DNA from 4 places in the Lysinibacillus sp. BNK-21 genome. Region 2 is predicted to be linked to each of the others. Evidence: riboswitches for the same ligand, from Rfam matches in the RefSeq annotation. Region 2 holds a riboswitch; each other region holds the start of a gene.
The links. A riboswitch is a leader RNA that binds a small molecule or an ion and turns the genes downstream of it on or off. The one in region 2 is predicted to bind thiamine pyrophosphate.

Region 1 (4,940 bases), 2.3 Mb from region 2:
GGTAAATTTGACTGCCTGCTTTTTTAAACTCCTCAGCCTTTTCTTTCATACCTTGATGGATCGCTTCAGTCGTATTCAAATCCTTATCTTTCGCATAATTACGAATATCCTGTGAAATTCTCATGCTACAGAATTTAGGCCCACACATAGAACAAAAGTGTGCTGTTTTTGCTCCCTCTGCTGGCAGTGTCTCATCATGATATTCCACTGCACGCTCGGGATCTAGTGACAGATTGAATTGATCACGCCAACGGAACTCAAAGCGCGCTTTAGACAGTGCATCGTCTCGTTGTTGTGCACCTGGATGACCTTTTGCTAAATCAGCAGCATGTGCAGCAATTTTATAAGTGATAACGCCCACACGAACGTCCTCGCGATTCGGTAAACCAAGATGCTCTTTCGGTGTCACATAACAAAGCATCGCTGTACCAAACCAGCCAATCATGGCTGCCCCAATGGCTGATGTAATGTGGTCATAACCTGGAGCAATATCTGTTGTGAGTGGTCCTAATGTATAGAAGGGCGCTTCCTTACAAACCTCTAATTGCTTGTCCATGTTTTCTTTAATCAGATGCATTGGTACATGACCTGGTCCCTCAACCATTACCTGAACATCATGCTGCCAAGCAATCTGTGTTAGCTCGCCTAGTGTTTCAAGCTCTGCAAATTGTGCCTCATCATTGGCATCTGCAATTGAGCCTGGGCGTAAACCATCACCTAAGGAAAAAGCAACATCATAGGCTTTCATAATTTCACAGATTTCCTCAAAGTGTGTATACAGGAAATTCTCTTGATGATGATATAAACACCACTGTGCCATTATAGAGCCACCTCGAGATACAATACCTGTCACACGATTTGCTGTTAGTGGTACATAGCGTAAAAGGACACCTGCATGAATGGTGAAGTAATCTACACCCTGCTCGGCTTGTTCTATGAGAGTATCACGATAAACCTCCCACGTTAAATCCTCTGCTACACCATTTACCTTTTCTAAAGCCTGATAAATTGGCACTGTTCCCACTGGCACTGCAGCATTTCGAATAATCCATTCTCTAGTTGTATGAATATGTTTACCAGTCGATAAATCCATAATATTATCTGCGCCCCATCGAGTTGCCCAGGTCATTTTCTCAACTTCTTCTGCAATGGAAGAAGATACAGCAGAATTCCCGATATTCGCATTGATCTTTACATGAAAATTACGCCCAATAATCATTGGCTCTGCCTCAGGGTGATTAATATTAGAAGGCATTATAGCACGCCCAGCTGCAATTTCTGAACGTACAAATTCAGGATCCATATTTTCACGAATCGCTACAAACTCCATTTCAGGCGTTATAATTCCCTTTCGTGCATAGTGAAGCTGTGTCACATTTTTACCTTTTTTAGCACGCAAAGGCTTTCTCGCCAACTCAGGGAAGACATTTTCTTGAATACGCGGGTCATCAACATGACGAAAGCCATTATCTTCCGGTTTAATGGAGCGTCCCTCATATGCTTCTACATCCCCTCGCTCTTGAATCCATGCATTTCGTAAGGCAGGTAAACCTTTCGTAATATCTACTTGGTAGGCTGGATCTGTATAGGGCCCACTTGTATCATATACTCGAATAGGAGCATTTTCTTCATTTCCAAAACTGCCTGTTGTCGGACTTAATGCAATTTCTCGCATAGGTACTAGAATATCTGGGCGTGATCCTTCCACATATACTTTTTTGCTTCCTTCAAAGCCGGAAATAATGGTAATATTCTTTTCACTAATTGCTGACATGAGCTACTTCTCTCCCTTAAATTTATTTTGATATAAGGACCGATTCTAGCTCACCCCAACAATCCAAAAAATAAAGGCCGAATCCAAAATAATTATTTGGATCCGGCCACGAATGTAAAGGTCTATTGATTGCATACTCTGCAATAGCTTCTTAACTTTCCCACGCTGGTATGAGCCAGATCAGGTCCAAAGGGTCAAGAAACTTCGTAGCGTTTCCCTCTCAGCCTGACTCATCAGACTCCCCTAGTTAATACTATTTAGTTTGATGCTAGTGTAGCAGATAATACTAAGAGATGGAAGTTATTTTTTATCTTACTAGGTAAATAATACTTCTGCAAAATAGATCACAATGGTTACAGTTATACAGCTTACAATGGTTGAAAATAAAACAGCTTGCGCGGCTGTTGCTGATTCTACATCATATTCCAATGCTAGACTAGAACTATTGCGGGATGTTGGAAAGGCACTAGCTATAAAGAGTGATTGTGCGACGACTCCATCTAATCCCAATATATAAATAATGGCCAATGCAACAGATGGTCCAATAATTAGTCGCGTAAAACAGCTGATAAAGACGGTTTTATTAAACATTGATTTCATCTCTAGTTGTGATAATTGCGCACCTAAAGTAATTAGAGCCACAGCAATAAATCCATCTGCCACATGTTCTACTGGTATTTTGATAAACTGTGGTATACCGATATCAAAATAATTCATAGCGACACCTATAATCAGCGCATGAATAATAGGCATTTTAAAGAAATCCTTGATGATTGTCATACCTGACTTTGTAGAAGAAATTAAATTGTATAAACCATATGTATACGTAGTCATATTTTGAAAGATTACGAGCATGACCTGAATGGCTACTCCAATAGGTTGCGTGGCAAATATCATTTGAGCCACTGGAATACCGTAATTACCCGAGTTAATGAGCACAACACTATTTTTAAAGACAGCAGCCTCTGTTCTAGCTAAACCTAACCCTTTTGCCATAAAGTGACTGAGTATCATTTGACTACCGATAAAGAGTACAATAAATAATCCGACCTCTCCCAGTACAGTTAATTCCACATGTGTTTCATATAAATTTACAAAAACAGCTGCTGGCATAAAGCAATATGTAATAAGCTGAGACAATGCTTTTAAATTAAAGCGAAATTTCTTTTGTAGTATAGCGCCTATTAAAAGTAACACTAAAATAGGTACAACAATTTGAAAGAAAATCATTCCGAGATACATCATATCAATGTCCCCCTTCCAGTGTTAATAGTAGTGTTGAATTCCTTCTAGGTCAATTTCTCCGGCTTTCACCATAAAGAAGACTGCCTCTATATTGAAGGCAGCCTTTCTTTTTAAGCAAGCTTAAATCGGTTTACAACTTCTTGTAGCTCGTTTGAAATATCGTTCATATTTTGAATAGACTCTGCTACTTTTTGTAATTCTACTTGTTGATCCATTGCAGAAGCACTTACTTGTTCCGCAGAGGCTGCTGTTTGCTCAGAAATAGCCGAAATACTTTGGATAGCCATGATTGCCTGATTTTTATGCTCTAACATGCTAGATAGTTTATTCATTAATTCACTAATAGAATTTGCAATTGAACCCGACAAGTCACTGCTATCTTTAAATGCTAGTTGCGTGCTTTGTACGGACTCATTTTGAGATTGCATTAAATCTGCATTAGATGCAATCACAGCAACCGTCTGCTGAGAATTTTCAAGAATACTTTCTACTGTACTCTTAATAATTTCTGTTTCATTCTTAGATTGTTCTGCAAGCTTTCTAACTTCCTCTGCAACTACAGCAAATCCTTTACCATGTTCACCAGCACGTGCAGCCTCAATACTTGCATTTAAAGCTAGCAGATTAGTCTGCTCGGTAATGCTTTGAATCGAAGCAATAATCTGATTAATATTGGCAATATTAGAAGCTAATGATTCCATTTGCTGCTGGATACGCCCATTCATTTGATTGGTCTCCATATTACGTTCTCTTAAACTTTCAACCTCATGCAATCCTTTTTCCGTTGTTACACCTGTTTTATGAGATAGCTCATCCATTTCATTAGAAAGAGCCGTAATAGCATCAATCTGATCTGATAAATCCATCATTCGATAATTTGTTTCTTCTGTATCCTCTGATTGCTTCGAAGCTCCTTGTGCAATCTCGTTGATAGCTACGGAAACCTCCTGACTAGAAGCAACTACCTCATTAAATGCCTCATTTACCTGATTAGAAGATTGGTTCAATAACCTCGTGGAATTTAGTACAGTTTGAATCGCACTATTGGTTTTATCTAACATATTATTATAGGCCACAGCAACTGCACCAATTTCATCAGGCTTAATATATCGCTCTTCTACCTTTTGTGTTAAATCCCCTTCGGCTGCAGTTTCAATCGATGCACGTAAAAATTTAAGTGGTTTTAATTGTTTATAGATGAATAACACACTTGCAGCTGTCATCAAAACCACCATAATAATGGAAGCAATAATCGTAAATACAAATACATGATTATATGTTTCTAGAATCTTTGATTCAGCTAACACGACTTGAACAGTCCATGTTTCGTCAATACCCTCTAAAATCATTGGAGCAAAAACATTATAGGCCTTTTCCTTCAGTTGATTAGAGTCAACGTACATACTTGTTAGTTCACCATTTTCCATTGTCTTACTAATACTTGTCCAAGTAGGATCCTCTTGCATATTGCGCCCAACTAGCTCATCACCAAAGCTGTTAGCTGTTAGCACACCTTTATTCGTAATAATTGCCGCATAACCGCCTTCTGGGGCATTCGATTTTGTTAAATCATTTAAAAAATCTATTGATACATCGGCAGTCAATACACCGAAAAATGTTCCGGAAGCATTGATTAATGGCACCGAAATGGTTGTCATCAATACAGATTGTCCGTTTACATTATAATCATAGGGCTCTGTCAAAACTGCACGTCTCTCTTCTTTTGGTACCCAATACCATTCAGAAATACTCTTATCATCAATACCTTCGATTAGAGCAGTCGAGATATCATTTCCGTTCTTACTTAAATAAGGGATAAAACGTTTTTTAGTATCTACTAAAGCAGCCTCAGTTGGTTCTAAAATAATAGAATCTTGCTCAAAGATTGCTCCTACTCCAAGAATGTCATTATTGCTAGCTA
Region 2 (4,940 bases):
CTGCTAAAAAGAGAGCTTCTTCAATACTATGTGTAACAAATAGAATGGATTTGCGGTACTCCTCCCAGATAGATAAAAGCCATGCTTGCATTTCCAGTCGAGTAAATTCATCCAACGCAGAAAATGGTTCGTCTAAGCATAAAATCGGCTTATCACTGACCATTGCTCGAATAAAGGACACACGCTGCTGCATGCCTCCAGACAGTTCGTTCGGGTAGGCATGGATAAAAGAGGCAAGACCAACCTTTTCTAACCATTCCTTGGCACGTTCAACATTTGGTTTATGTTGTAATTCCTCTACAAGCGTGACATTTTCTACTATTGTACGCCAGGGTAATAGACATGGCTGCTGTGGCATATAGCCAATCGTTCCTTTTTTTTGTTGGATATCCTCTCCATTCAATAAAATGGCTCCTTGATCAATTGGCGAAACACCACCAATTAATTGAAAAAGTGTACTTTTACCACTGCCTGAAGGACCAACGATGGCCACAAACTCTCCATCCTTGACGTCAAAAGAAAGTTGATCAAGGACTTTGAGCGCATCGAAGGATTTAGCGATGTTTTGAATGCTGAGCATGATAGCCTCTTCCCTTCACCATGAATTTTTCAATTAAACGAATACCACTAAACAATAGTAAGCTCAAGAGAACAATCGCAAAAATTGCCACAAATACGCGATCCGTACGGAAGGAGGATTGGGCTAGGGTCATGTAAACACCAATACCCTTTTTTGCACCAAGCCACTCCGCAATCACAGCCCCCATCACACTATATGTAGCCGCAATTTTAATGCCTGAAAAAATAGCAGGATAGGCATAAGGCCATTCCAGCTTCCAAAAGGTTTGTGCCCTTGTAGCACCAACCATGGCAAAATAATGCTTTAATTCTGGAGCTGTTTGTCTAAATCCATCCATCGCTGCAATGACAATCGGTAAAAAGCACACAAGACAGATAATGATAAGCTTCGGTAATAAGCCAAAGCCAAACCAAATAATAAGGAGCGGTGCCAAGACTAGAATAGGAACATTCTGCGACATAATAAGAATTGGATAAAACAGTTCTCGAATAAATGTAAATCGATGCAACACTATTGCCACCGTTAGCCCACAAGCGATGCCAATGGCCAATCCTAGTAGAGCTAATTGTACCGTAGCGAATGCATGTGGTAGAAAGGTTTGATACGACTGGATGGCTTCCGACAAAATACTACTTGGTGCGGGTACTAACCAATGAGGAACTTCAGCAAACCGCACGATTAGTTCCCATATGAACAAGAGGAAGGCGATAAAAATTATCGTCCTTCCCTTCTGTAATGCACGTTTCATTACTGATATTTCTCCGTTAATGTATCCATCGTAATACCCGTTGGCTGATATAAAATTTTCACTTGTGTAATGACATTAATGGCACCAAGTTCGATCATCTTCTCATTCATTTTTTCAATGATTTGGAGCAATGTTGAAAGCTCACCCTCCATCGTTGTTTCCAATGGATGTACCTCATATTTCACCCCAGAAGCATCGATCACCGCAATTGCTGCATCGACATATGGTATAACATCTTCATATTTCTCTGTCTTCGGAATGATTTGTACACTGATTAATGAATTTGCCATCTTATTTGGCCTCCTTTTTAGGTAAGAAATCATTAGTAAAGGCTTTTTTCGCATCAAATTCGCCCTCTAATACTTGATTGCTAGACATCCATTTCGCGTAATTTTCCCACACCGAAAGCTTTTGCTCTCCCCATTGCTTGGCATCGTCCTGGTATTTATCGGCCAGCCATTCCTGACTTTTTTGCACCAACGCTTTATCTAAATCAGGAGCTGCTTCGATTAAAATATCAGCCGCTTCACTTGGGTTTTCAATTGCGTATTCATAGCCCTTCGATGCAGCTGCCACAAAGGCTTTAACAACATCAGGATTGTCCTGTATCATTTTTTCATTTGTAGCTAAAACTGGCGTATAATAATCTAATTGATCACTATAATCTGTAAGATATAGCATATTGATCTTTTCCCCACGCAGCTCAGCTTCAATTCCTGTCCATGCATAATAAATCCAAGCAAAATCAATATCTTTTTCCATCATTGTGAAGAAATCTAAATCGCCTGCATTGACGATATCTAGCTTATTAATATCTGCCTTTTCTTTTTGCATGAGTGATTGTAAAACGGCTTGCTCTAATGGCGCGCCCCAACCACCATAGGTTTTACCTTCAAAATCCTTTGGCGATGTAATGCCCTTCGAAGCAATAGAAGCAAAGCCAGATGTATTATGCTGTATAATTGCTGCGATGGAGACCAGCGGCACATCCTGTACTCGTGCCTGTGTTATGCCTTCCTGATAGCTCACGCCAAAATCCGCCTTTCCAGAAGCAACAAGCTGATCTGCGCCCGCCTCACCAGGCATAATAATATCAACATCTAAACCCTGTTCCTCAAAATAACCGAGTTTTTTGGCAACATATAGTCCTGTATGATTTGTATTCGGCGTCCAATCCAGTACCACAGACACCTTTTTCAGCTTGTCTGCAGCCTGCTTGTCATCCTTGTCACTACAGCCTACTAATGTCAATAGTGCTGCCAATAAAATAAAAAACCATTTTTTCATGCGAAAGCCTCCCAGTTTGTAATATGAAAGTGTTCATGAATGAATGTTGTCACCAGAAGAAAGCGTATACAATGTTGGCAAGCTGTTGCTTGAAAACATAAAAAAACGCCTAGGATTCCTCCCAGACGTATTGCAATCAATCTTCAAAACTTTGCTTTTTGAATAGATGTTCCCTACGCTGGTACGAGCCAAATCAGGTTCAAAGGGTCAGCGTCTACCGGACACAATCTCAGCTAGCAATTACTAGCCCCCCTACATTCTTTCGCTATGAACTTTTCGATGATTATTATACCCATAGTTTCACTTAAATGACAAGGTGCTATTTTTGAATAGAGCTTAAAGCCCAGCGCTCCTAAGAGGCTGGGCATGCTATTAGCTTGGTTTCTGTTCTTTTTTGGCTGTTACAACATGAGAAATTGCTCCATCTGTTGCAATATCCACTTTAAATGAACCATTGGAATGGCGATCCGCACGAGACAATGCTTGTACGTCAATCATCTCTTGAACACCTTTTTCAGTTTCAATCACAACCTGCTCCTCGTCTGTTGCTTGAACAACTGCCACAATTCGGTGAGGGTTTGCTTTTAACTCTGTTAATACTTTTAGTCCACGTTTTGCACGACTTGCTACTTCAACTTCAGCGACATTCATTTTCTTCACGGCCCCACGCTGTGTCACAATCACTACATAGTGGGTAACATCTGGCTGTAATACATTGACGCCAACTAAGGCTTCTCCATCTTTTAGTGTGATCCCTTTCACACCACCTGTTTTCACACCTGTTACAGGTAGTTCCTCCATTGGGAAACGAATCGCATAGGCTGTATCTGTTGTGAGCATCAGCTCCACGTCATCAGTCACAAATGATGCATAGATCATCGCATCACCAGCCTTGACATTCATCGTTTTAATTGGCTTTGAATAACGCGTTACCGCATAGTCTGCGAGTGGTGAGCGCTTAATTTGGCCATCTTTTGTGGCTGTGAAGACATACGTATTTGGCTGGTCAAATGTTTCGAAACCATAAACCGCAATAATCGATTCATCTTCCCCTGTTGGTACAATACTTGAAATATGCTGGCCGAGATCCTTCCAGCGTATATCAGGCAGCTCATGAACAGGCTGATAAATATAATTGCCTCGATTTGTGAAAAGCAGTAGATGGTGCTGAGTATTTAAATTTGCTTCATACAATAAATAATCTGAATCCTTCATGGCAAAATCTTGCCCGTTTGAAGCGGCATGAGAACGTGTGGATGTACGTTTAATATAACCATCCTTCGTTACTGTTACGACAACCTCTTCACTTGGCACAAGGACATCCAATGTAATTTTGATTTCTTCAATTTCTTGCTCAATCTTCGAGCGACGAGGTTCTGTAAAGCGTTTCTTAATATCTAGTAACTCTTGTTTAATAACACGCACTAGCTTTGCTTCACTTTGTAGAATCCCCTCTAGCTTCGCAATTAGCTTATTTAACTCGTCCTGTTCCTGACGTAGCTCTGTAATATCCGTATTCGTTAAACGATATAATTGCAGGCTTACAATGGCCTCTGCTTGTACCTCTGTAAAATCAAACTTTGCTTGTAAATTAAGCTTCGCATCCTTCTTATCATTAGAAGAACGGATCGTCGCAATGACTTCATCTAAAATGGAAAGAGCTTTAATTAATCCATCTACAATATGAGAACGATCCTTTGCCTTTTGTAAATCATAAATGGAACGGTTTGTTACCACTTCTTTTTGATGGGCAATATACGCATCTAGCAATAATGGCAATGTCATCATCGTTGGACGACGGTTATGAATGGCAATCATATTAAAATTATAAGCTACCTGTAAATCAGTTGTTTTAAACAAGTACTGTAAAATTCCTTGTCCTGGTACATCCTTTTTCAGCTCAATTACGACACGTAAGCCTGTACGGTCTGATTCATCACGAATTTCTGCAATGCCTTCTAGTCGTTTATCTACACGTTGCTCATCAATTTTTTTCACAAGATTCGCTTTATTTACATCATATGGTAACTCAGTGATAACAATTTGCTCTTTACCACCCTTAATTGGTTCAACAACTGCTTGTGCACGGACGATGATTTTACCACGACCTGTTTCATACGCCTTTTTAATGCCATCAACACCTTGAATGATTCCACCCGTTGGGAAATCAGGTCCTTTAATCACCGTCATCAATTCATCTACAGTAACATTAGGCTTGTCTAAGCGCATCAACACAGCATCCAGTACTTCATCTAAGGCATGTGGCGGAATATCTGTCGCATAACCAGCGGAAATTCCTGTAGAGCCATTGACTAAAAGGTTAGG
Region 3 (4,940 bases), 1.6 Mb from region 2:
CTTGTATTTTGGATGGACATACTTTCATGAGCGACAGCGACTTAAAAGAAGTCATATTGTTGTACTTACTATTCGCATAGTGGCAGCAGGCTGTTTAGTTTTTGCACTCGCAGGTCCATATCTATTATTACCAATCAAAGAAGAACAAATTATTTATTTAGTAGACCGTTCTGCTTCTATGAATGGTACGGAAGATGAGATGGTTCAGTTTATACAGGAGAGCCTCCAATCAAAAAAAGAACCGCAGCTTGCGGGCATTTATTCATTTTCCTCTACTTTACAAACAGAAGCCATTTTATCTAAAACATTAAAGGAAGTACCGAAACTAACTGAAATTAAAGCTACCGATCAAACAAATATAGAACAAAGTCTACAGCTTGCTTCAGGGATTATAGATCCTAAAAAAGCAACTCGTCTTGTGCTATTAACAGATGGTAATGAGACAAAGGGCGATGCTTTAGAATTTGCTACGAAGTTGAAAGGCTCTAATATTAGTGTGGATATTAAGCCTTTTAGTCAACCAGTTGTCAATGATGTATCACTAAAAAGCTTTGTATCCCCTCAAGTTGCTTACGTTGGAGAGCAACAACAATTAGTGACTGACATACTTGCAACATCAGCAGGCCAAGGCGAGCTATTACTATATGAAAATGATGAGCTTATTCATCGAGAGGCAGTTGAGCTGACTGAAGGCACGAATGTGTTTACCTATAAACATGCAGCAACAGCTGAAGGACTTGTAAAATATGAAGCCGTTGTTCAAGTTGGTCAGGATGCCATTTTTGAAAACAATAAGTTAACTAGTGTCACAATGGTTCAAAGTGAACCACATTTATTAATCGTTAATGGTTATGAAACAGCTTCACCCATCGCAGCAGCACTTGGTAGTCAATCCATTGCCTATGATGTTGTAGCACCTAAAAGTTTACCAAATGAACTATCCAGCTATTTGCAATATAATGCTATCATCTTCGACAATGTACCAGGTCATTTAGTGGGTGAAGCAAAAATGAGTGTTATTGAGCAAGCAGTCAAAAACTTTGGAGTTGGTTTTACAATGGTGGGTGGAGAAAATAGTTTTGGTCTAGGTGGCTATTTTAAAACACCGATTGAAACCTTATTGCCAGTGGAAATGGAAATTAAGGGCAAAGAGCAATTACCTTCCTTAGGATTAGTGATTGTACTTGACCGTTCTGGCAGTATGCAAGGCTCGAAGCTTGAGCTTGCTAAGGAAGCAGCGGCACGTTCTGTTGAGATGTTGCGAGACGAGGATACATTAGGATTCATCGCCTTTGATGATCGTCCTTGGGAGATTATAGAGACAGGGCCTCTTAACAGTAAAGAAGAGGCTGTGGATACTATTTTATCAGTAACACCTGGTGGGGGAACAGAAATCTATAGTTCATTAGCTAAAGCCTACGAGAACCTTGCTGATTTAAAGCTCCAACGTAAGCATATTATCCTCTTAACAGATGGGCAGTCACAGGCAGGGAACTATGAGGATTTAATTGGTGAAGGGAAAGAAGAGGGTATAACCTTATCGACAGTAGCGATTGGACAAGATGCCGATGCGAACTTATTAGAAGCGCTTAGTGACATGGGCAGTGGACGTTTCTATGATGTGATAGATGAGCAAACCATTCCTTCTATTTTATCTCGAGAAACAGCTATGATTTCCCGCACCTATATTGAGGACAATCCATTCTATCCGGCAATTTATAATGCAGCAGGATGGAACTCACTGTTTGCTAATGGTGTCCCACAAATGAATGCATATATTGGGACAACGGCAAAACAGGGGGCTACTGTTGTAGCAAAAAGCGAGAAAGAAGATCCTGTGTTAGCGCAGTGGCAATATGGTCTTGGTAAAACATTTGCCTTTACATCTGATTCAACGGGTAAATGGACAGGAGATTGGGCAAGATGGCAGAATTGGGGAGCATTTTGGCAAACACTTATTTCTCAAATGCTACCAAGCTACAATGATGTAGCCTATGATGTAAGATTGGAAGCAGATGGTTCCTTTATGATTACAGACCCTACAAATGAAGCCGCATTTTTAGATATTGTAGCGGTAAATGAAGCAGGGGAGGAGCTAGAAACACAACTTGAAACCATTTCCGCATCTCAAGTTCGAGCTGTAGTACAAGCTGAACCTGGATTAATTTTCTTCCGTATAGCAGATGAAAAGCAGGCCATTTATCAGGCAGGGCTAAGTGTTCCTTATAGTGCTGAATACGAACTACTCCCTGTAAATAACCAACTGATAGAAGAGTTAACTCAACGAACAGGAGGCACTGTTTTAAAGGAACCACAAGATGTCTTCCGTGACTTTACGACAAAAGGAGCAGATCGGCAAAATATTGCCACATGGCTACTCTTAGCAAGTATGCTTCTTTTCTTTATTGATATTACGATAAGACGTTTTGGTTGGAATTTCCTAACGAATGCGAAGAAAAAAGAGCCGCTGGTTGAGGAAAAAACTATACCAGAAGACACGAATGTAGCACAGTTGTTAAAAGGCATGAAAAAACGATCTTAAAATAGAGGAAGCAGTGCAAATTCGAATAGTTTTGCACTGCTTTTTATATTCCTTGAAATAGAGAGTTATCCCCTTTGTAAAGAGGGTAAATGAGAAGAAAAGCGATCCAAATTGGACTACCCCAGCTCAATGAATGCTCATAATTCAATCTCTCTCAATAAAGAGAAGAATTAAACCTCTTTACTAGCTCTGTTTTACGCAAGCTACTTGCAACCATTACACCTAAAATAGCACCGATCGTACTTGATGTTAAAAAGGCTGGTAGGAAGAAGAATGCTGCTACAGATGTTCCCATGAATAATTTTGCATAAGGGACGGCAATAAGTGAAGCCAGAATGCCCGTTCCGATAACTTCTCCGATACCAGCTAACCACATTTTATTGCTATATTTATAGGCAAGGGCAGCACAGAACGCACCGATGATACTACCAGGGATAGCTAGTAGAGAGCCTGTTCCAGTAAGGATACGAATGATGGCAGTGACAAAGGCAACTATAACTGTTGGTACGGGTCCAAGTATAATGGCTCCTATCACATTAATAGCATGCTGAACTGGGTAAGCACGTGCGATTCCTGTTGGGATGGATACGAAAGTAGAGCCTGCAACAGCAACGGCTACTAATAAAGCCATGACTGTTAATTTACGAATTGACATAAAGTTCACTCCTTTTGGTAAAGTTCGTGAGGAAAAATAAAAAGGCCACCCCCTTTAAACAATAGGAAGCGGCCTTGCGTGTATATAGTGACAACAGCAAGTAGCGCCACTTCCCTCCGCTAGTGTGAACTAGATCAGGTTCAAAGGGTCCGTATATTACCATATACGTCTCAGCCTTTAAAAGACTCCCCTAGTGGTTAAAATCATTCAATTTTGTGAATCAACAATAATGTAACATACTGCTAAAAATAGTCAATGATTTTTCAGACTATTTTGTATCGGGATGCATTAAATGAGGTGCTTTTTTCACTGTCCAGATGAGCGCAAGGAAGAAACAGGCTAATAATATGATAGAACCGAAAATATATGGGCTATTCATATTCCAGTCAAATAATAAACCTGCCAAAGCGGGTCCAATCATATTTCCGAGGCTCATATAGGCATTATTCAAGCCCGCAGCAAATCCCTGCTCTTTCTCTGCAAGCTTTGAGATGAGTGTATTAACAGCTGGACGAATTAATGTCGTTGCTGTAGAGAAAATTGTTGCTACAACTAAAATAAGGGCAAAGCCAGAAACAAATAATATTAAGAAAATAGCAACGGATGCAATAAATAAATTTACTAGTACTACTTTCATTTCACCATAACGATTGAACAGTGGTGTAATAATAAACATTTGTACTACTACTCCAAAAGCACCACCAACAACTAATATAATCGCTATATCTACAGGTGTGTAATTAAACTTTTCTGTCACAAATAATGACAATGTCGTTTGGAAATTTGCAATTCCAAACGAGAACACCAGCATAATTATGAGCATAACAAAATAAGGCATATGTATGGAACGAGCCATTTGCTTCGCCAGATTGTCTTGCTTTTGTTTCTGTTGAGCAGTGTTTGGTTTGGTAGAAGGTAATAAAAAGTAAGATAAAATAGATGCTACAATGGCTGCAGCTCCAGCTGTGAAAAATGGGAAATGTAAGCTTACCTTTGCTAAAAAGCCACCAATACCTGGTCCAATCATAAAGCCAAGAGACATAGCGGCACCCAACATCCCCATACCTTTCCCACGTTCTTCATAGGTTGTGACGTCAGCGACAAAAGCCATAATAGGAGGTGCAACAAATGCGGAACCTAGACCACCTAAAAATCGTGCTAAAAAGAGCATCCATACATCTGTAGCAAGGCCAAATCCGATTTGTGCAAGACCTGTTACGATAAGACCGAAAATAATTAAATTTTTTCGTCCGTACTGATCTGAAAGATTCCCAGCAATAGGAGAAAATACGAATTGAGCTAAGGCGAACGTTGCGATTAGCATACCTAGAACTTGTCCTGCTGCACCAAATATTTTTAAATACTCTGGCATGACAGGAATAATAATGCCAATACTCCCCATTGCGATAAACATATTAAACATTAAAATATACAAAGCCGCCTTATTGGACTTCTGCTGGGTCATCGAATGAACCCCCTTTTTGTAATCAAATATAGTACAGTCTATCATAAAGAATTATTGCTTGGCTAATAGTTAAGATTATAGTACTGGTTCTATATTTAGAATGGTTTTCCACAAAAGTTTTTATCCACGCACCTATGCATGATGAAATAATACATTTTAGTCATAAAAGTTGAGGGAAAAGAAGCTATGGGAGGATAAATTAGTAAAGCAACAACAATTGAGGGACTTCTCTTATAAAGGGAGAATTAAAAATTTGGAGAGTCTGTCTGTAATGGTAT
Region 4 (4,940 bases), 1.0 Mb from region 2:
GATTTAACATGACTTTGGAGTGTTTGAATAAGCGCTCCATCACCTTTTTCACCATTGCGCAGAACAATAAATGCTTTGACAATATTTCCTCTTACTTTATCAGGGCTCGCTATAACAGCAGCCTCTTTTACAGTTGGATGTTTCATTAAAGCATCCTCTACTTCAAAAGGGCCAATTGTATAGCCTGAGGATATAATAACATCGTCTCCTCGTCCGTCAAACCAAAAGTAGCCATCTTCATCTTTATAGGCACGATCTCCTGTAATATACCAATCCCCACGAAATTGTAAATTTGTACGTTCAGGATCATTTAAATATTTTTTAAAGAGTGCTGGCGTTTCGCGATGAACAGCAATATCACCAACTTCTCCGATTGTAACAGGTTTGCCCAAATCATTAATAATTTCAACAGTGTTGCCAGGAGTAGGTTTTCCCATAGAGCCAACTCTCGCTTCCATCCCTACCATTGTGCCTACCAATAATGTATTTTCCGTTTGTCCATAGCCATCTCGCACTTGTAATTTGAATGTTTCCAAGAATACTCTAATAACCTCACTATTTAATGGCTCACCAGCTGATACAGCTTGGCGAATTGCACTTAAATCATATTCATGTAAATTTTCAAGCGCTGCCATAAAACGATATTCAGTTGGTGTACAGCATAGTACATTGATTTTGAATCTCTCAAGCAATGCTAAATAAGAAGTTGCTTCAAATTTACCTTTGTAGACAAATGCAGTAGCACCACTGCCTAAAGTAGCTAGAAATGGACTCCAAATCCATTTTTGCCACCCTGGTGCTGCAGTCGCCCAAACAATATCATTTTCTTGTACACCCAACCAATATGGTGCTGTTGTTCGTAAATGAGCATAGCCCCAACTATGCGTATGCACTGCTGCTTTTGGATTTCCTGTTGTTCCGCTTGTATAGGCTAAAAATGCATTGTCTGTGCTTTTTGTTGGGATAGGATTTATGTAGGTTGTAGGTTGATTATTCATTTTTTCAAGTATGTTCTGCCAAGGTTCATGTGCATTCCCTATAACAAATTGCAGTATGTCTTGTAAATTTCCCACTTTATCGAACTGTTCAATATAGGGTTCAAATGCAATAACTGCTTTAGCATTTGCATGATGAATTCGATACTCAATATCCTTTGTTCTTAACATCTCAGAACTTGGAATAATAGTTAAACCCGCTTTCAATGCAGCAATATACACAATATATGCTTCAACCGAACGTGGTACCATTACTAAAATGACATCACCTTTCTTTAAACCTTGCTTGGTGAATACATGTGCTACTTGATTTGCTTTTTCCAATAAATGTGCATATGTAATACATTGGATGTCTTGGTTTTCTTCATAAATGATTAAAGCATTTTTGGCTGCATCCTGAGCATATTTTTCAATTTCCTCTACTATGTTATACCATTCTGGTGCAACTAAATCTTGTCTTTTCATGGCAATTGCCCCCTTTTGTTATGACACATTATAAAACTCTTTTTTCAGCATTTTCAATGGTTTGTGCTTAATTTCGGTAAAGTCATGACAACTATCATACCCTCCTATATGGCATCGGTCACATTTTATCTATAGGAAAACTTGCTATTGAATACAAATGAAAAGTATGGTACATTTTGGTCAACTAAAAGCAAGATTGCAGGGGGACTCGTAAGAGTTGAGAAGGTAAAACCTGACCCTTTGAACCTGTTAGTTAATACTGACGTAGGGAGCAATAAACATCGTTTTCAGATGAAAGGCTCTTTTCGTGCATTTTTACACAAAAAGAGCCTTTTTTGCATGCTTACGTCCATCCCTAAAGGAGGACTACAATGATTTTTCAAACAATTCGTCAACAGCAACCACTTATCCATTGTATAACCAATTATGTAGTGGCAAATTTTCAAGCAAATGGTTTATTAGCGATAGGTGCTTCACCAGTAATGGCCGATGACTACCAAGAGGTAGAGGAGATGGTGGCCATTGCTCAAGCATTATTAATTAATATTGGAACACTTAATGATCGCACAAAAAGTGCCATGTTTTTAGCAGGTGAAAAAGCCAATAAACTTGGTATTCCTGTTATTTTAGATCCTGTCGGAGTTGGAGCCACAACTTATCGTAAGGAAACCGTAAGATACTTACTTGAAAACATACACTTTGCCGTGATTCGCTGTAATCTCGGCGAGCTAGCAGCAATAGTTGGTGTAAATTGGCAACAAAAGGGTGTCGATAGTGGTCATGGCACTATCGCTATGGAATTAGAAGCCACATCATTGGCTCAACGCTATCAATGCATTGTTATTGTCACAGGAGAACGCGATTTTATAACTGATGGCAAGCATAGCCAATGGATCGCTGGTGGTCATCCACAAATGACGGAAGTAACGGGTACAGGTTGTTTACTTAGCGCAATTTGTGGCGCAGCCTATAGTGTAAGCCATAATCCTTACCAACAATTAACAGAAACACTTACTTACTATAAAAAAGCAGGTGTACTGGCATCCGCATTTACTGCAGACATTGGTGATTTTCAAATAGCCTTACTCAATGCTATACATCGCTTATCAAAGGATGGTGCAGCTTCATGCATATTGTAACAACAATCGCTGGCTCAGATAGTGGTGGAGGCGCGGGTATACAGGCTGATTTAAAAACATTTCAGGAATTAGAAGTGTTCGGTACTTCTGTTATTACTGCTCTAACTGCTCAAAATACTTTGGGTGTAACAGGTGTTTGCCCTATTGACGTTTCCTTTATAAAAAAACAATTAGAGGCCTTAGTAGAAGATTTTCCAATCGCTGCGATTAAAACAGGAATGCTTTATTCCTCAGAAATTATCAAAGCAATTGCACACAAGATCAGGGAGCTAAACATTCCACTGATTGTTGATCCGGTGATGATTGCAAAAGGTGGGGAAAGCCTATTACAGCAAGAAGCTATCGATGCCTTACGCTCAACTTTATTACCACTTGCTACGGTTGTTACGCCCAATATACCCGAGGCAGAGACACTTACTGGGAGATCTATTCATCATTTTGAAGATATGAAAGAAGTAGCTCAAAGCTTGTTACAGCTAGGTGTACAATGTGTCATCATTAAAGGTGGTCATTTAGCAGATCCACTTTATGCCATTGATTATGTATTTTGCAAAAATGGACGTTCTTTTTCTTTGCAGTCTCCACGAATCCAAACAAAAAATACGCATGGTACTGGATGTACATTTTCCGCAGCACTTACTGCTTTTCTTGGACAAGGATTTGCTCTGGAAAATGCCATTATGGAAGCTAAAAAATATATCCAATTAGCTATTATGTTTAATTTATCGATTGGAAATGGTCATGGACCCACTAATCATTTTGCTTATCAACAGTATAAGGAAGGCTGTGAGGTGATTATTCATGAAACGTGAGGATTTGGAGCTTTATTTTATTATGGGTACGAGCAATGTTCCTCCTCAAGAACAACCTATCTATATCCTAGAAAAAGCCTTGCAAGCAGGCATTACAATGTTTCAATTTCGTGAAAAAGGTCCTCACGCGTTAACTGGACTTGCCTATGAACAATTTGCACGCCAATGCCAAAAACTATGTCATCACTATCATGTGCCCTTTATCATTAATGACGATGTTGATCTAGCGATACGACTAGGAGCTGATGGTGTTCATATCGGACAAGATGATTTACCTGTAAGTGTAGCACGTAAAAGAATCGGGAACATGATTCTTGGTGTATCTGTCCATTGCGAGGAAGAATTGCAAATAGCTATTAACCATCAAGCTGATTATGTTGGTATCGGTCCAATCTTTCCAACATCCTCTAAAAGTGATGCACAACCACCATGTGGTACATCTTTTTTACAGGAGGCTCATTCATTACATCCTGAATTACCAATTGTAGCAATCGGTGGAATTAATTTCACAAATGCACATTCTGTATTTCAAACGGGGGTTGATGGTGTTGCTGTTATTTCAGCTATTTGTCAAAGCAAAGATGTTGATCATACAGTAGCTACATTTAGATCCCTATCTCGTATAAATAAATGATCAATAAACAAACTAAAACCAGTGCCTTTTACGGTCACTGGTTTTAAGTTTATAAATGCTTAATCAGCATTTATTGGTTGTTGTTTGGCATACCTTTTAATTGAGATTCTGCCATTTGTACAAGACGTTTAGTGATTTCACCACCAACGGAACCGTTGGCACGAGCTGAAGCTTCAGCTCCTAATTGAACACCAAATTCTTGTGCAATTTCGTATTTCATTTGATCTAGTGCTTGTTGTACACCAGGTACTGCAAGCTGGTTTGAACTACGGTTGTTGTTTGAAGCCATGTTTCTCACCTCCTTGTGAATATAGAATGTGCGATATTAGATTTTTAATACAAAAAATTTAGAGGTAAATTGTACCTCTATTGGAATAACAATATCCATACAAAAAAGCCGTCTCAAAATGGGCTTTGAGACGGCTTTTGAATCCTTATAGTAGATCTGCAAATTTATCTTGTTGTTCTTCTTTCTTAGGGAAAATATAGACCTCGCGATTCTTCACTGCTCGCTCGATCAATTCATCAAAGTCAGAGAAGCTTTCATAATGCTCAACCTTTTCAAGCTTCGGTTTTGTTTTTGGACTTGCTGGTGTAAAAATCGTGCAGCAATCTTCAAATGGCTGAATAGATGTTTCGTATGTGCCGATTTTTTCTGCAATATCAATAATCTCTAATTTATCAGTTGAAATCAGCGGACGAAGGATAGGTGTATTTGTTACTGCGTTTATTGCTGTTAAACTTTCAAGCGTTTGACTCGCCACTTGTCCAAGACTTTCGCCCGTTACAATAGCAAGTGCACCAATTTCCTCACGCACCTGATCAGCAACCTTCAACATCATTCGGCGTGTTGTCGTCATCGATACATTAGAAGGTACTTTTTCTTTAATAAGAA

Region 1: linked by a shared signal. The riboswitch ahead of thiC (phosphomethylpyrimidine synthase ThiC) and the one ahead of ACMGGO_RS10375 (ABC transporter substrate-binding protein) in region 2 are both predicted to bind thiamine pyrophosphate.
Region 3: linked by a shared signal. The riboswitch ahead of thiW (energy coupling factor transporter S component ThiW) and the one ahead of ACMGGO_RS10375 (ABC transporter substrate-binding protein) in region 2 are both predicted to bind thiamine pyrophosphate.
Region 4: linked by a shared signal. The riboswitch ahead of thiM (hydroxyethylthiazole kinase) and the one ahead of ACMGGO_RS10375 (ABC transporter substrate-binding protein) in region 2 are both predicted to bind thiamine pyrophosphate.

Annotation. Positions count from the first base shown of each region.
Region 1 is NZ_JBLQTS010000001.1:4,300,465-4,305,404, forward strand. Features, by position in the region: gene thiC (phosphomethylpyrimidine synthase ThiC) at 1-1,774, opposite strand, end outside; TPP riboswitch at 1,915-2,029, opposite strand; gene ACMGGO_RS21610 (AEC family transporter) at 2,090-3,019, opposite strand; gene ACMGGO_RS21615 (methyl-accepting chemotaxis protein) at 3,130-4,940, opposite strand, start outside.
Region 2 is NZ_JBLQTS010000001.1:2,035,758-2,040,697, reverse strand. Features, by position in the region: gene ACMGGO_RS10390 (ABC transporter ATP-binding protein) at 1-580, opposite strand, end outside; gene ACMGGO_RS10385 (ABC transporter permease) at 555-1,328, opposite strand; gene ACMGGO_RS10380 (thiamine-binding protein) at 1,328-1,618, opposite strand; gene ACMGGO_RS10375 (ABC transporter substrate-binding protein) at 1,620-2,615, opposite strand; TPP riboswitch at 2,769-2,879, opposite strand; gene parC (DNA topoisomerase IV subunit A) at 2,988-4,940, opposite strand, start outside.
Region 3 is NZ_JBLQTS010000001.1:3,657,672-3,662,611, reverse strand. Features, by position in the region: gene ACMGGO_RS18660 (VWA domain-containing protein) at 1-2,542, shown strand, start outside; gene thiW (energy coupling factor transporter S component ThiW) at 2,697-3,197, opposite strand; TPP riboswitch at 3,292-3,399, opposite strand; gene ACMGGO_RS18650 (MFS transporter) at 3,466-4,662, opposite strand.
Region 4 is NZ_JBLQTS010000001.1:1,029,264-1,034,203, reverse strand. Features, by position in the region: gene mbcS (acyl-CoA synthetase MbcS) at 1-1,460, opposite strand, end outside; TPP riboswitch at 1,651-1,748, shown strand; gene thiM (hydroxyethylthiazole kinase) at 1,832-2,599, shown strand; gene thiD (bifunctional hydroxymethylpyrimidine kinase/phosphomethylpyrimidine kinase) at 2,587-3,411, shown strand; gene thiE (thiamine phosphate synthase) at 3,401-4,045, shown strand; gene ACMGGO_RS05175 (alpha/beta-type small acid-soluble spore protein) at 4,116-4,334, opposite strand; gene thiI (tRNA uracil 4-sulfurtransferase ThiI) at 4,480-4,940, opposite strand, start outside.